Linked DNA regions of Rhodospirillum rubrum ATCC 11170. The protein of the gene in region 1 binds, or shares a complex with, the protein of each later gene. Links are inferred from orthologs where the notes say so. Each region holds a gene or a part of one and is shown in the gene's direction. Other genes may lie near its edges.

Region 1 (7,617 bases):
TTTCCTGCTTTTGCCCGCCTTGCGCGATCAGGGCATCGGCTCGCTGGTGCTGGCCGCCCTGCTGCGCCTCGCCGCCCTTCACAACGCCGCTGTCAGTCTGCATGTCGAACCGATCAACCCGGCGCGGCGCCTTTATGCCCGCTTCGGCTTCCAGCCGATGGGCGTTGAAGGCGCCAGCGGCGCCTTGCTGATGGGGTGGCGCGATGGACCGCTTGACCCCAAACCGCGCCTGGAGCGGTCGACTTAAAAAAAAAGCGGCCGGCTTTGATGCGGCGCGCGAGACCAGGGGGGCCCCGCGCGCCGCTCGAAGGCCCCGACGGGCATTGTCTCTAATTGAAGCTGGCCTGATAGCGGAAGGTGCCATCGGCGTTCTGGCCGATCGGCACCAAAAACACCTCCTGGCGCCCAAGATCGTCATGGTCGAGGGGATGGATGTGTTGATGCAACAGCAGGCCCGGCGTCGTGCCGTTGAAGATCAGCGAGAACGGCTGGCGGGCGCTTCCCGGATATCCGTCCTGGGGGCCGATCTTGACGCTTTCCAGAACAAGATCCTCGCTCGTCTTGGGCCAGCGCACGCGAAACACCTGATTAACCAAGGGTTCGAAATGCCCGGCCGCAAGGTCGGCCAGGGTAAGGGCGTGGGAAGGCGGGTGTGTCATGGCGTCAAAACCTTGAAAAAGGGCGACAGACAAAACCGACGGGCTTGGCAAGATAGGGCAAAAGATCATGCGGGGGGGATGGTCATGGCTTCAAGCCCGTTTCCCGGGCACCCTGAAAAATCGCCCCCTTTTGACTTGCCGCTGACGCCGCGTCGTTATGACCGAGCGCCGTGCGGTCCGCCTGTTCACCATCGCCGCCCTTGGCGTTTTGACAGCGGCGACGGTGAAAAAGCCTTGTCAGCGGCGAATTTCATCCCTATCATTTCGTCAAATAACGAATTGATAGGGATGAGACGTGCTCGAGACCTTTGAAACCGTCGCCAAGGCCGTGGCCGATCCCAACCGGGTGCGGATCCTCAAGCTTCTGGAAAGCGGCGAGCTCTGCGTCTGCCAGATCACGGCGGTGCTTGATCTCGCTGCCGCCACCGTATCCAAGCACCTTTCCCTGCTCAAAGCCGCCGGGCTTTTGCAACAGCGGCGCGAGGGCAAATGGGCCTATTACCGTTTGGCCGACCGCGCGCTCAACCCCTATGCCCCGGCCTTCCTCGGGCTGATCGGCGCGACCTTGGCCGACGACCCGACCTTGACCGAAGACGCCCGCATCCTGAGCAAGGTCAACGCCCTGCCCCTTCAGGTTCTGTGCGACCAGGGCCGCGCCGCACTTGATCTGACCCGACCGACGTCCCCCGCCCCCTCTTGTTGTGGAACCCCCATGATGACCGAGACGTCCTTCAACGTTCTTTTCCTGTGCACGGGCAATTCGGCGCGCAGCATCCTGGCCGAAAGCATCCTTAATCGGGAAGGCGCCGGCAAATTCCGCGCCTATAGCGCCGGCAGCCACCCCAAGGGGCAAATCGACCCGACCGTGCTGGCGCTGCTGAAAAAAACCAACCACCCTACCGAAACCCTGCGTTCGAAATCCTGGGATGAATTCGCCGCTCCCGGCGCCCCGACCCTGGATTTCGTTTTCACGGTTTGTGACAACGCCGCCGGCGAGGTGTGCCCGATCTGGCCGGGACAGCCGATGACCGCCCATTGGGGCGTGCCCGATCCCGCCGGCTTTGTGGGGAGCGAGGCGGAAAAGGCGGCGTTCTGCGGCGAGGTGATGCGCTTGCTGCGCACCCGCATCAGCATCTTCGCCGCCCTGCCGATCGCCTCGCTTGATCGCCTGTCCTTGCAGCGCCGCCTCAAGGAAATCGGCAAGGTCGCCCTGGAAAGCCGGGAAACACGCGAGAGCGGCGTGCTCTGATCCCCGCGTCCCCCGGTCCCGGGTGACGCTTTTTTCGATGCGAGCAAATCGCCGGACCCCTTCCGCCCGTCGCCCCCGACGCGGCGGAGGGGATCTGGCGGGAGAGAGATGATGTCCGTTCACAGCGATCCCCCCGCCGCCAAGGTCTCTGGCAAGCCGATGGGGTTTTTCGAGCGTACCCTGACCCTGTGGGTCGGGCTGTGCATCGTGGTCGGGGTGACCTTGGGCCATGTCGCGCCCGGCCCCTTTCAGGCCATCGCCGGGCTGGAAATCGCCCAGGTCAATCTGCCCGTCGCCCTGCTGATCTGGCTGATGATCATTCCGATGCTGCTGAAGATCGACTTCGCCGCGCTGGGCACCGTCGGGCGGCACTGGAAGGGCATGGGCGTGACCCTGTTCATCAACTGGGGGGTCAAGCCGTTTTCCATGGCCCTGCTCGGCTGGTTGTTCATCAGCACGCTGTTTCGGCCCTGGCTGCCCGCCGATCAGATCGACAGCTATATCGCCGGGTTGATCCTGCTGGCCGCCGCGCCCTGCACGGCGATGGTCTTCGTCTGGTCCAACCTGACCGGCGGCGAACCCAATTTCACCCTGTCGCAGGTGGCGCTGAACGACCTGATCATGGTCTTCGCCTTCGCCCCCATCGTCGGGTTGCTGCTTGGCCTGTCGTCGATCACCATTCCCTGGGACACCCTGCTGATCTCGGTCGCGCTGTATATCGTGGTGCCGGTGATCATCGCCCAGATCTGGCGGCGCGCCCTGGTTGCGCGCGGTCCCCAGGCCGTGGAGCGCGTGCTCAAAACCCTGCATCCGCTGTCTTTGGGCGCTCTTCTCGCCACGCTGGTGCTGCTGTTTGGCTTCCAGGGCGAACAGATCCTCGCCCAACCACTGATCATCGCGCTGCTGGCGGTGCCGATCACCATCCAGGTCTATTTCAACAGCGGCCTTGCCTATCTGCTGTCGAAGAAGCTGGGCGTCGCCCATTGCGTGGCCGGACCGGCGGCGCTGATCGGCGCCAGCAACTTCTTCGAACTGGCCGTCGCCGCCGCGATCAGCCTGTTCGGCTTCCAGTCCGGGGCGGCGCTGGCCACCGTGGTCGGCGTGCTGATCGAAGTGCCGGTGATGCTGTCGGTGGTGAAAATCGTCAATGCCTCCAAGGGCTGGTACGAAGGAAAGCCCGCATGACCGGGATCACCGCCCTGGGAAACCGCTGCGGCTTCCAGCCGATCGCCCCCGCCGTTATCCGCTCCAGCGCCCAGATGAACGGGCTCTGCCCGTCCTCGGCGGTGCTGATGAGTCGCCCCGTAGGGGCGCGGATCACACCGCCCGTAGGGGCGCCGATCACATCCCCCACAAAGGAGAAAATCATGAAACTCGATGTCTATGATCCCGCCCTGTGCTGTTCCAGCGGTGTTTGCGGCCCCGATGTCGACCCCGCCCTGGTCGCTTTCGCCGCCGATTTGCTGTGGGTCGCCGAACAGGGCGTCAGCGTCACCCGTTATAACCTTGGTCAGCAGCCCCAGGCCTTCGCCGCCAATCCGGCGATCGTCAAGGAACTGGAGGCCGGGATCGACCGCCTGCCGATCCTTGTCCTTGATGGCCAGATCCTCTCGACGGGGATTTATCCGACGCGCGGCCAATTGGCCGCCAAGCTGGCGCTGTCGCCAAGCCCGGCGCCGGCCGCCGCCGGGTCGTGCTGCTCGCCCCGATCGGGCTGCTGCTAAGGAGGCCGTGATGGCCCTTCCCGAAACCCCCACACGCTTTATCTTTTTCACCGGCAAGGGCGGCGTTGGCAAAACCTCGCTGTCGTGCGCCAGCGGTCTGGCTTTGGCCGAAGCCGGCAAAACGGTGCTGATCGTCAGCACCGATCCGGCCTCCAATCTGGACGAGGTCCTGGGCACGCCCTTGGGCGACCAACCAACGGCGATCGCCGGCGCGCCCGGCCTTTACGGGCTGAACATCGACCCGGAAGCGGCGGCCTTCGCCTATCGGGAACGCATGGTCGCCCCTTATCGGGGACTCTTGCCCGCCGCCGCCATCGCCAGCATGGAAGAACAGTTCTCCGGCGCCTGCACCGTCGAGATCGCCGCCTTCGACGCCTTCGCCAAGCTGCTGGGCGATGACGCGGCCACCGCCGCATTCGATCACGTGATCTTCGATACCGCCCCCACCGGCCATACCCTGCGCCTGCTCACCCTGCCTTCGGCCTGGGGGGATTTCATCGCCTCGGCGACCGGCGGGGCCTCCTGCCTTGGCCCTCTGGCCGGGCTGGAGACGCAAAAGGCCTTGTATGGCGCGACGGTCGCCCATCTCGCCGATCCGAAAATGACCACGGTGGTTCTGGTCAGCCGGGCCGAAGGCGCCGCCCTGCGCGAAGCCGAACGCACCCGGGGCGAATTGGCCGATCTGGGCGTGACCAACCAACGGCTGGCGCTGAACGGGGTGTTCACCGCGCCCCGGGGCGAAGACGCCATCGCCGATGCCATGACCTTGCGGGGGCTCGAGGCCCTGGCGGATATGCCCGCCGCCCTGGCCGCCCTGCCGCGCAGCCAGACCCCCTTCCTGCCGCTGGGCACCGTCGGCCTCACCGCCCTGCGCCAGATCGCCGCAGACACGGCGGCGGAGGCCACGCCCGCCGGCCCCGCCCCCGCCGCCGCTTTCCCGTCCCTGCCGGGCGGCCTGGAAGACCTGATCGACGAGATCGCCGCCGCCGGCCATGGGGTGGTGATGACCATGGGCAAGGGTGGCGTGGGCAAGACCACCATCGCCGCCGCCCTGGCCATCGCCCTGGCCCGCCGGGGCCACCGGGTCACGCTGTCGACCACCGACCCCGCCGCCCATGTCGCCCAGGCCGTTGACGGCACGGTACCGGGGCTGACAATCGCCCGCATCGATCCCAAGGTGGAAATCGCAGGCTACCGCGCCGAGGTGCTTGAAAAGGCGGGGAAAAACCTTGATGCCGCCGGCCGCGCCATGCTCGAGGAGGACCTGCGCTCGCCCTGTACCGAGGAAATCGCCGTTTTCCAGGCCTTCGCCCGCACGGTCGATGGCGGCAAGGACCACTTCGTGGTTCTGGATACGGCGCCGACCGGCCATACCATCTTGCTGCTCGACGCCGCCGAAGCCTATCACCGCGAGGTTCTGCGCACCCGGGCCGATATGCCCGAAGCGGTGCGCGCCCTGCTGCCGCGCCTGCGTGACCCGGGGTTCACCAAGGCGATCATCGTCACCCTGGCCGAGGCCACCCCGGTTCACGAGGCAGAACGCTTACAACGCGATCTGGCGCGCGCCGGCATCACGCCTTTCGCCTGGGTGATCACCCAAAGCCTGCTCGCCAGCGGCACCACGGATCGGCTGCTGCGCCAGCGCGGCGCCTATGAGGCGCCGTTCATCGCCCGGGTGGCGACCGAGCTGGCCAAACGCACCGCCCTCATCCCCTGGGCCGCCTGAGCGCCCCAAACTTCACGCCGGCGGCTTTAAGCGGGCCGCAGGCGGAAGGCGGTCACGGCACCGCCCCCGAAAGCGCCTTGTCGGCGCTTCGCGGGGGCGGTGTTTTCATCGATCATCGATCACGCGGCACAGCGCGATCAGGCCGCCTTCAGGGCCGCCGAATTGGCGACTTTATCGGCCAGCTTGGTCAGATCGGCGTCGGTCTTGATCTCTTCTTGAAGCGTCTGGTCAAGAAGCTTGGCGATCTCGGGCATGCCGAGCACCTCGGCCCAGCGCTTGAGCGTGCCATAGCGGGCGATCTCGTAATGCTCGACCGCCTGGGCCGAGGCGATCAGACCGGCATCGACCGCCGGCTCGCCCTTGAACGCGTCAAGGATTTCCTCGCCCTCGCTCAGGATGCCTTCGATCGCGTCGCAGGTTTTGCCCTGGGCGCGCTTGCCGAACAATTCGAAGGCCATTTGAAGGCGTTCGATCTGCCCTTCGGTTTCCTGATGGTGTTTTTCGAAGGCGGCCCGCAGTTCCGCCGAATCGGCGCCCCGCGCCATCTTCGGCAACGCCTTCAGGATCTTCCTCTCGGCATAATAAATATCCTTGAGGGTGTCATAGAAAAGCTTATCCAGGGTCTTCTCAGCCATGGGAGGCGTCCTTCTCATCTTGCAAAGACTGTTAAAGGCCTTGCCGGCTTGGCCGACAGCCCCTCTAACGAGTCGACGCCCGCTTCGTTCCGAGGTTCTTTCGCAGGGGGAATTTTCCTCTCGCGACCGTCATTGGGCGGTGCGCAGGCGGTCGAACGCCGCCCAGACGCCGTCCGGACCGTCCCAGGCGCCTTGGGTTGCCGCCTTGGAATATTCGGTGGATCGCTGTTCGAAGAAATTGGCGTGTTCGACGCCGTTGAGGATTTCCACCAGCCAGGGCAAGGGGTGGGGCCTGAGTTGTTCGTAACCCGCCTCGGTTTCGCGGAAATGACCATAAAGGATGGGCAGTTTCAACTGGGTCAGCCGCCAGTCGGCGACGTAGCGGACGTAGGATTTGATGTCCTCGGCGCGCATGCCCTCGATCGCGCCCAGCTCGAAGGCGAGATCGACGAACTTCTCTTCCAGTCCGACCATGGTTGTCGCCACGTCCAGGATGTCGTCGCGCACCGGCTTGGTCAGCGCGCCGGTTTCGCGGTTCCATTCGTGGAACAGACGGATGATACCCTGGCAATGCAGGGATTCGTCACGCACCGACCAGGTGACGATCTGGCCCATGCCCTTCATCTTGTTGTGACGGGGGAAGTTCAGCAGCATGGCGAAGCTGGCGAACAGCGCCATGCCTTCGGTGAAGGCGCCGAACATGGCCAGCGTGCGCGACACGTCGGCCATGGTGCCGACGCCGAAGGTGTGCATGTAATCGGCCTTGTCACGCATGGCGGCATAGTCGCGGAAGGCCGAAAACTCGGTCCGCGGCATGCCGAGCGTGGTTAGCAGCAGGGCATAGGCGTCGATATGGATGGTCTCCATGTTGGTGAAGGCGGCCATCATCATCTGGATTTCCAGCGGCTGGAAGATGGGCATATAGCGCTTGAGGTAATTGTCGCTGACCTCCACGTCCGACTGGGTGAAAAAGCGAAAGATCTGGGTCAGCAGGTTGCGCTCCTGGTCGGAAACGCGATCGGAGGCCCAGTCCTTGAGGTCCTCGCCCAGCGGCACCTCCTCGCCCATCCAGTGGACCTGTTGTTGCTTCTTCCAGAACTCATAGGCCCAGGGATAGCGTTCGACGTTGTAGGCGCCCGAGCCTTGCAGCAGGCCGATGCGACCGCTGTTGACCAGATCGAGGGGATTGAGCTGCGCGATGGTCATGGCCGGTCTCTCTATTGGCAGGCTAGGCATTCATCGTAATCGGCGCGCGGGGCCGATGACGTTTCCCCGCTCGGCTTTTCCCTGCCGACGAAGGCGGCGCGCTGCACCGATTTGGACCGGCAGTAATAGAGGCTTTTCAGGCCGCGCCGCCATGCCGTCCAGTGCAACATGTGCAGGTCCCATTTGTCGGCGTCGGCGGGCAGATACAGGTTGATGGACTGGCTTTGGCAGATGAAGGGGGCGCGGTCGGCGGCCAGATCGATGATCCAACGCTGGTCGATCTCGAAGGCGGTGCGGAACACCAGCTTCTCGTCGTCGCTCAAGCCTTCCAGGTGTTGGACCGAGCCTTCGTGCTCGATGATGGATTGCCACGTCTCGGCGGTATCGAGGCCCTTGTCCGCGAGCCGGCGCGCAAGGT
Region 2 (7,596 bases), 2.2 Mb from region 1 along the record:
CGATCGCTGGCGACGGCTGCGCGAGAGCGGTCCCTCGGGCGGGGAGGCCTTCGCCCGGGCACTTGACGGGGTCACCCTGGTGCGCGCCGCCGGCCCGCGCGAGGAAGCCGCCGCCATCGCCGTGATGATGCGCGGCGCCTTGGAAACCCCTGGGCGCACCGCCGCCCTGATCACCCCCGATCGCGCCCTGGCCCGCCGGGTCGCCGCCGCCCTTGGCCGCTGGGGATTGCGCGTCGATGACAGCGCCGGCCGGCCGCTGTCGCAAACCCCCGTCGGCGCCTTCCTGCGGCTGGCCGCCCAGGCGGTGGCCGATGGCCTGGGGCCGGTCGCCCTGTTGTCGCTGCTTCAGCATCCCTTGGCGGCTGGCGGCGAGGATCCGGTGGTCTTTCGCGCCCGCCTGCGCCTGCTCGACCGCGAGGTCCTGCGCGGCCCGCGTCCCGACCCCGGGGTGGCTGGGCTCGCTCAGGCGATCAAGGCCGCCGATGATCCGGACATGGAGCGCCACCTTGGCGGTTGGCTGGAGCGGCTTGAAGCTTTGGCCGGGCCGTTCTGCACCCTGATGGACAGCGACGAGCCGGTCGACGTCGCCGCGCTCATCGATGCCCATATGCGCTTTTGCGAAGGGCTGGCCGAGGCCCGCGAGGGTGGCGTGGAAAAGCCCGGCGCCACCCGGCTGTGGGCTGGTGACGATGGCGAGGCCGCCGCCCTGCTTGGCGCCGATCTGACCGAAGCCGCCCCCTCGCTGGGCGCCATCGCGCCCCGCCACTACCCGGCCCTGCTTGATGCCCTGATGGACGGGCGGGCGGTGCGGCCCAAGCGCGATCTTCATTCGCGGCTGTTCCTGTGGGGACCGCTGGAAGCCCGCTTGCAGCGCGCCGATCTGCTGATCCTGGGCGGGCTGAACGAGGGCGGTTGGCCGGCCGCCGTCGATACCGGCCCGTGGATGAGCCGGCCGATGCTCGATCAGATCGGCCTGCCCCAGCCCGAGCGCCGCATCGGCTTAGCCGCCCACGACGTTTCCCAGGCGCTCTGCGCCCCCGAGGTGGCGATCACCCGGGCCCTGCGCGTCGAGGGCACGCCGACCGTGCCTTCGCGCTGGCTGACCCGCCTTGACGCGGTGATCGGCGCCACCGGATTGGACAAGGAGTGGGCGAAGGCCCGCCAGCGCGGCGACCGCCTGCTCGCCCTGGCCCGCAGCCTGGAACAGCCCCAGGGTGAACGCAAACCCTGCCCCGCCCCCGAGCCGCGCCCGCCGCTGGCCGACCGGCCGCGCCGGCTGTCGGTCACCCGCATCGAAACCTGGATGCGCGACCCTTACGCCCTCTATGCCCAGTTCATCCTGGGGCTGAGCGAGCTTGATCCCCTGGAGGCCGACCCCGGGGTGTCCGATTACGGCACCCTGGTCCACGGCGCCCTTGAGGATTTCGTCGGCCTTTATCCCAAGGACCTGCCCGGCGACCCCGAGGCCGAGATCATTCGCCTGGGAACCCTGCGTTTCGCCCCGCATATGACGCGGCCGGGCGTGCGCGCCTTCTGGTGGCCGCGCTTCCTGCGCATCGCGCATTGGATCGCCGAGCGTGAGATCGAACGCCGCCCCGAGATCCTTGAGGTCTTCGCCGAACGCCGCGCCGAAATGACCCTGACCGGTCCGGCCGGCCCCTTCATCCTGACCGCCAAGGCCGATCGCATCGATCTGCGCCGCGATGGCACCCTGGCGGTGATCGACTATAAAACCGGCATGCTGCCCTCGAAAAAGGAAGTCGAGTCGGGGTTGTCGCCGCAGTTGCCCCTGGAAGCGCTTCTCGCCTCGCGAGGCTGCTTTCCTGGCATTGCCGGCAAGCCGGTCAGCGATCTTGGCTTCTGGAAGCTGCGCGGCGATCGCCTGGGCGGCGAGATACGCCAGGCCGCCGATGATCCCGAGGGGGTGGCCGAAGCGGCCCATAAGGGCTTGAGCGATCTGATCACCGCCTTTGATAATCCCGACACCCCCTATTTCGCCCGCCCCCATCCCGACCACGCCCCGCGCTTCAATCCCTATCAGCATCTGGCCCGGGTCAAGGAATGGGCCGAGAAAGGCGACGCCGAATGACCCGCCCGCCGTCGGAGCCCGCCCCCCTCCTCGCCGAGGCCGATCCCCTCGATCCGGCCAAGCCACAGCGCCGCGCCGCCGATCCCCTGGCTTCGGCCTGGGTGGCGGCGAGCGCGGGCACGGGCAAGACCAAGGTGCTGACCGATCGCGTGCTGCGCCTGCTGCTGGCCGGTACCCCGCCGCAGCGCCTGCTGTGCCTGACCTTCACCAAGGCGGCGGCGGCGGAAATGGCCAACCGGGTGTCGGCCGTGCTCGCCGGCTGGGCCACCCTGCCCGAAGAGGCCTTGCGCGGCCGCCTTGCCAGTCTGCTGGGGAGCCTGCCCGAGGGCGAAGAGGCCATCGAAGCCCTAAGCGGCCGGGCGCGGCGGCTGTTCGCCCAGGTGCTGGATTGCCCGGGCGGCTTGCGCATCCAGACCATCCATGGCTTTTGCCAAACCCTGCTGCGCCGTTTCCCGCTGGAAGCCGGGGTGGCGCCGCATTTCGAGGTGCTCGACGACCGCGAGGCCCAGGCCCTGCACCAAAGCGCCCGCGACGCCGTGCTGCGGGCGGCGCGCCAAGCCGAGGACGGCGAGGGCGGCGATCCGGCCCTGGCCGCCGCCCTGGCGGTGGTCACCGGCCATCTGTCGGAAAGCCGCTTCGACGAGGTGATGGCGGCCCTGGGCGGGCAGCGCGGCCGGCTGCTGGCCGCGCTCGACCATTTTGGCGGCGCCGAAGCCTTGGGCAAGGCGATTCGCGATAGCCTGGGGCTGGCGGCCGACGATACCCCCGAAACCGTTCTGGCCGACGGCTGCGCCGAGGGCGCTTTCGATGGGCCGTCGTTACGCGCCGCCGCCGCCGCCCTGATCGCGGGCGGCAAGACCGATCAGGAACGCGGCCTGCGCATCGCCGCTTTTGTCAGCGAAACCGATCCGGCGATCCGAGAAGGGCTGTTTTGGACCTATATCGGCGCCTTTTTGACCAAAACCGACGAAAAACCGGTCAAGACACTGTGCACCAAGCCGGTGGAAAAGGCCCATCCCGGGACCCTTGAGAGTCTGGAGGCCGAGCAACAGCGCATCTGGACCCTGCGCGAGCGCCTGCGCGCCGCCACCACCGCCCAGGCCAGCGAGGCCTTGCTAACTTTGGTCGGGGCGATGCTGAAGGATTACCAGCGGCGCAAGCGGGCCCTGGGGCGGATGGATTACGAGGATCTGATCCTGGCGGCCCGCCGCCTGCTGGCCGGCGATGGCGCGGCGGCCTGGGTGCTGTTCAAGCTCGACGGCGGCCTTGACCATCTGCTGGTCGACGAGGCCCAGGACACCAGCCCCGACCAATGGGCGATCGCCAGCGCCCTGGCCGGCGAGTTCTTCACCGACAGCGCCCGCTGGGATGGCACGCGCCCGCGCACGGTTTTCGCCGTCGGCGACCGCAAGCAGTCGATCTATGGCTTCCAAGGCGCCGATCCCAAGGCCTTCGAGGATATGCGCCGGCATTTTCACGACGCGGTGAGCGACATCGGCGGCCACTTCGCCGAGGTGCCGCTTAATATCTCCTTCCGCTCGACCCGCGCCGTGCTCGAGGCCGTCAACGCCGTGTTCGCCCGCCAACCGGCCCGCGACGGCGTGGCCCAGGACGACGCCGACAGCGGTGTGGCCGAGGACATCACCCACCACGCCTTCCGCAAGGACGCCGGCGGACTGGTCGAGCTTTGGCCGGCGATGGAACCGGCCCCCCGGGTCGTCGGCGATCCCTGGAAGCCGCCGGTCGAACGCATCGGCCTTGAATCCGCCCGCGCCCGGCTGGCCAAGCGCGTCGCCCAGCGCATCAAAACGATGACGAGCGGCGGCGAACTGCTGGAAAGCCAGGGCCGGCCGATTCGTCCCGGTGATATCCTGGTGCTGGTGCGCCGGCGCGGCGGCTTTGAAGAGGAGTTGGTCAGCGCCCTTAAAAGCGCCAAGGTCGAGGTGGCCGGCGTCGATCGCATGACCCTGACCGATCAGCTCGCGGTCATGGATCTGATCGCCCTTGGCAAGGCGCTGCTGCTGCCCGAGGACGATCTGACCCTGGCCAGCGTGCTCAAGGGGCCGCTGATCGGCCTGGACGAAGACGCGCTGTTCACCCTCGCCCGCGACCGTGGCCGCGACGAACGCCTCTGGGACCGCCTGCGCCCCCATGCCGGGGCCGAGAACGCCTATGGCAAGGCGATGGAAATCATCGAGCCGCTGCGCGACCGCGCCGGCCGTCTCGCCCCCCATGAATTCTACGCCCATGTCCTGGATGGTCCGCTCAACGGTCGGCGGCTGCTGCTCGGCCGCCTTGGCCCGGAGGCCGAGGACCCGATCGACGAATTCCTCGCCCTGACCCTCGCCCATGAACGCGTCGGTCCGCCCGCCCTGCAGGGTTTTTTGTCGTGGCTGGAAAAGGGCACCGTCGAGATCAAGCGCGACCTTGACCAGGGCGCCCTTGACGCGGTGCGGATCATGACCGTTCACGGCTCCAAGGGTCTGCAGGCGCCGGTGGTCTTCCTGCCCGACACCCTGGCCAAACCCACGGGCAATGATCTGTTGCTGTGGACCGCCGACAAGGGCGTCGCCGACGCCCTGCCGTTCTGGTGCCCAAGCAAGGCCGATCGCGGCGCCGCCATCGAGGCGATGATCGACGCCCTCAAGGTCGAGCGCGACCGCGAATACCGCCGGCTGCTCTATGTGGCGATGACCCGGGCGGCCGACCGGCTTTACATCTGCGGCTGGGAGACCCTGAAGCGCCCGGCCGAGGATTGCTGGTACGCCCTGATCCACGATGCCCTCGCCGCCTCGGCCCAGACGGTCGAGGTGCCCTTGCTGGACGCGACCGGCGCCCTTAAGGACACCGAGGTTCTGCGCCTGACCTGCCCCCAGGAAGGATCGCCGTCCCCCTCCGACTCCGCGGCCCCCGCCGACGAGGAGGGCGAAGCCCCGGCCGCCTGGGCCGCCCTGCCGCCGCCGCTCGAACCGACTCCCAGCCGCCCCCTCGCCCCCTCCCATGTCGGCGACGAGGGCGCGGCGCGCTCGCCCCTGGATGGCCGGGGCGATCCCAGGCGATTCCTGCGCGGCCGGCTGATCCACAAGCTGCTGCAGCTTCTGCCCGAACTGCCCGACGAGGACCGCGGCCCGGCGGCGCGGCGTTGGCTGTCGCGCCCGGCCTGGGCCCTGGAGGCCGAGGAAATCGGGGCTTTGAGCGCCGAGGTTCTGGCGGTGCTCGATGACCCGGCCTTTCGCGCCGTCTTCGCCCCGGGCTCGCGGGCCGAGGTGCCGCTGGTCGGGCTGGTGGGAAATCACGTGGTCAGCGGTCAGGTCGACCGGCTGGCGGTGACCGACGACGAGGTTCTGATCGTCGATTACAAGACCAACCGCCCGCCGCCGCGCGCGGTGGATCTGGTCGACATCGCCTATATCCGCCAGATGGCGGCCTACCGCGCCCTGCTCGCCCAGGTCTTCCCAAGCCGCGTGGCGCGTTGTGTGCTGTTGTGGACCGATGGCCCCTTCGCCATGGAGATTCCCGCCGAGCGTTTGGCCGAGGAAGCCCGGAAACTGGGTTGGTAAGGCTGGCCGAAAGCGGGATGGGTGCGGCGCAGCATCCGGGTTTTCGCCAAAATGGTTAACGCCGTCGTCTTGACGGGGCCGCTCAGGCGCCCCTACATTTGGCTCGGAGAACCGGCCGGGCGACCCTTTCCCCTTGGTCTCCTCGCCGCGATATCAAAGGATAGTGATCATGAAGCAGGTTTCCGACGCCTCTTTCGAAGAGGATGTCCTGAAGGCCGATGGTCCCGTGCTGGTGGACTTCTGGGCGGAATGGTGCGGCCCCTGCCGCCAGATCGCCCCGGCTCTCGAAGAGCTGGCCACCGCGCTTGGCGACAAAGTGACCGTGGCCAAGATCAACATCGATGAAAACCCGCAAACCCCGTCGAAATACGGCGTGCGCGGCATTCCGACGCTGATGATCTTCAAGGACGGTCAAGTCGCCGCGACCAAGATCGGCGCCCTGCCCAAGACCAAGCTGTTTGAGTGGGTCGAAGCCTCGGTCTGAGGTTTGGCGTCCTCCCCGCCTGACGAACGGCCCTTTGCGAAGGGCCGTTTTCGTTTGGGCAAAGCCCGCCTTGACGGGCTCCCGTCCACGGGATCGAATGACGTCGGAGAAGCCTTCCCTTCTTGGGGAGCCTTGATCGCGACTGCGGAAAGACGAAGCGGAGAGGCTGTCATGCACGAGATCGCGCCGCTGTCGCCGGCCGCCGCCGCCCTGGCCGATTTCCAGCCCGATCGCGGACCGGCGGCCCTCAATGGCGCGGCGGTCTTCTGCGGCTTCGCCCCGCGCCCCCTGGACGACGGGTTCACCTGGGCCGATTTCGGCTGCGGCTTGGGCATCACCGCCAGCATCCTAGCCGCCGCCAACCCGCAGGGCCGCTTCTTCGCCATCGATGCCGATGGCCAAGCCCTGGCCGCCGGGCGCGCGCTGGCCAAGGCCGCCTTCCTCGATAATCTGACGTTTCTGCAAGCCGATTACACCAAGCCCCACGACCTCGACCTGCCGCCGCTGGATTTCGCGGTTCTGGGCAATGTTCTGTGCTGGCTTGATGGCCAGGAGCGTCAGGCCTTGTTGTCGCGTCTGGGCACCTTGCTCAAGCCCGGGGGCATCGTGCTGGCCACCTATGACGCCCTGCCCGGCGCCGCCGCCCTGGTGCCCTTGCGCGACCTGCTTTTCAGCGTCACCGCCGGGCAAGCGGCCAATCCCGTGGCGCGGGCGCGGGCGGCGATCGACTGGCTGGGCGCGATGCGCGCCGCTGGCATCGATTTCTTCCGCGACAATCCCGCCCTTGGCCCCCGCCTCGACGCTCTGATCGAACGCGGCCCCCAGGCCCTGGCCGGGCGGTTCTTCGGCGGCACCCTGCGGCCCTTGCACTTCGCCCAGGTCAACGCCGAGATGGCCGCCCAGGGGCTGACCTTCGCCGGGCGGGCCGAAGCCTTCCTCAATCTGATCGATCTGGCGGTTCCGGCCGCCTTGCGACCCAGGCTGCGCGCCGCCACCAGCCGGGCCGAGGTCGAGGCCACCCGCGATTTCATCCGCAACGAGGATCACCGCCGCGACCTTTACATCAAGGGTGCGGCGCCGAGCGACGGCGCGGCCCTGACAGCCTTCGACGACGGCCGCATCCTTGGTCCGGCCGCCGCTCCGGGACAAGCTAACCCCGAAGTGAGCTTCGGCGCGGTTTCCCTGTCGTTTCGCGGGGCGCTGTTTGAAAGCTTGCTTGCCGCCCTGGATCTTGGCCCGCGACCGGTTGGCGAGCTCTGCGCCAGCGCCGCCCTGGAAGGCGTGCCGCCCGGGCTGATCCGCGACGGCCTGCGCCTGCTGACCGCCGGCGGGCTGGCCCGCCCCTATGCCCGGGCGGCCGATGTGGCGCCGGCCGCGCCGCCGGTCTGGCCCCTGCGCCTGCCCCATCCGCTCAACCGCGCCCTGGCCCTGACCCTGGGCCTAGGCGGACCGACCGTCGCCCT

The links.
Region 2: the proteins of RRU_RS20000 (region 1) and trxA are in contact, whole or in part, in an NMR structure (PDB 2IPA), measured with the Bacillus subtilis proteins. The link is inferred for Rhodospirillum rubrum ATCC 11170 from one-to-one orthologs.

Annotation. Positions count from the first base shown.
Region 1 is NC_007643.1:1,709,359-1,716,975, reverse strand. The notes cover bases 149-3,139. They hold RRU_RS20000 (arsenate reductase ArsC), read left to right. Parts: upstream 149-1,371; coding sequence 1,372-1,908; downstream 1,909-3,139. Other genes in these bases: arsD (arsenite efflux transporter metallochaperone ArsD), read left to right, coding at 3,090-3,139; arsB (ACR3 family arsenite efflux transporter), read left to right, coding at 2,020-3,093; RRU_RS07540 (DUF6916 family protein), read right to left, coding at 330-659; RRU_RS07545 (GNAT family N-acetyltransferase), read left to right, coding at 149-247. Also shown: more of RRU_RS07545, read left to right, coding at 1-148; more of arsD, read left to right, coding at 3,140-3,632; arsA (arsenical pump-driving ATPase), read left to right, coding at 3,643-5,358; RRU_RS07515 (ferritin-like domain-containing protein), read right to left, coding at 5,496-5,993; RRU_RS07510 (ribonucleotide-diphosphate reductase subunit beta), read right to left, coding at 6,123-7,199; RRU_RS07505 (ribonucleoside-diphosphate reductase subunit alpha), read right to left, coding at 7,211-7,617. UniProt on the Bacillus subtilis protein: Catalyzes the reduction of arsenate [As(V)] to arsenite [As(III)]. In vitro, can dephosphorylate para-nitrophenyl phosphate (pNPP).
Region 2 is NC_007643.1:3,950,325-3,957,920, reverse strand. Bases 4,506-7,475 are described here. They hold trxA (thioredoxin TrxA), read left to right. Parts: upstream 4,506-5,818; coding sequence 5,819-6,133; downstream 6,134-7,475. Other genes in these bases: RRU_RS17735 (methyltransferase), read left to right, coding at 6,305-7,475; addA (double-strand break repair helicase AddA), read left to right, coding at 4,506-5,649. Also shown: double-strand break repair protein AddB, read left to right, coding at 1-2,089; more of addA, read left to right, coding at 2,086-4,505; more of RRU_RS17735, read left to right, coding at 7,476-7,596. UniProt on the Bacillus subtilis protein: Participates in various redox reactions through the reversible oxidation of its active center dithiol to a disulfide and catalyzes dithiol-disulfide exchange reactions.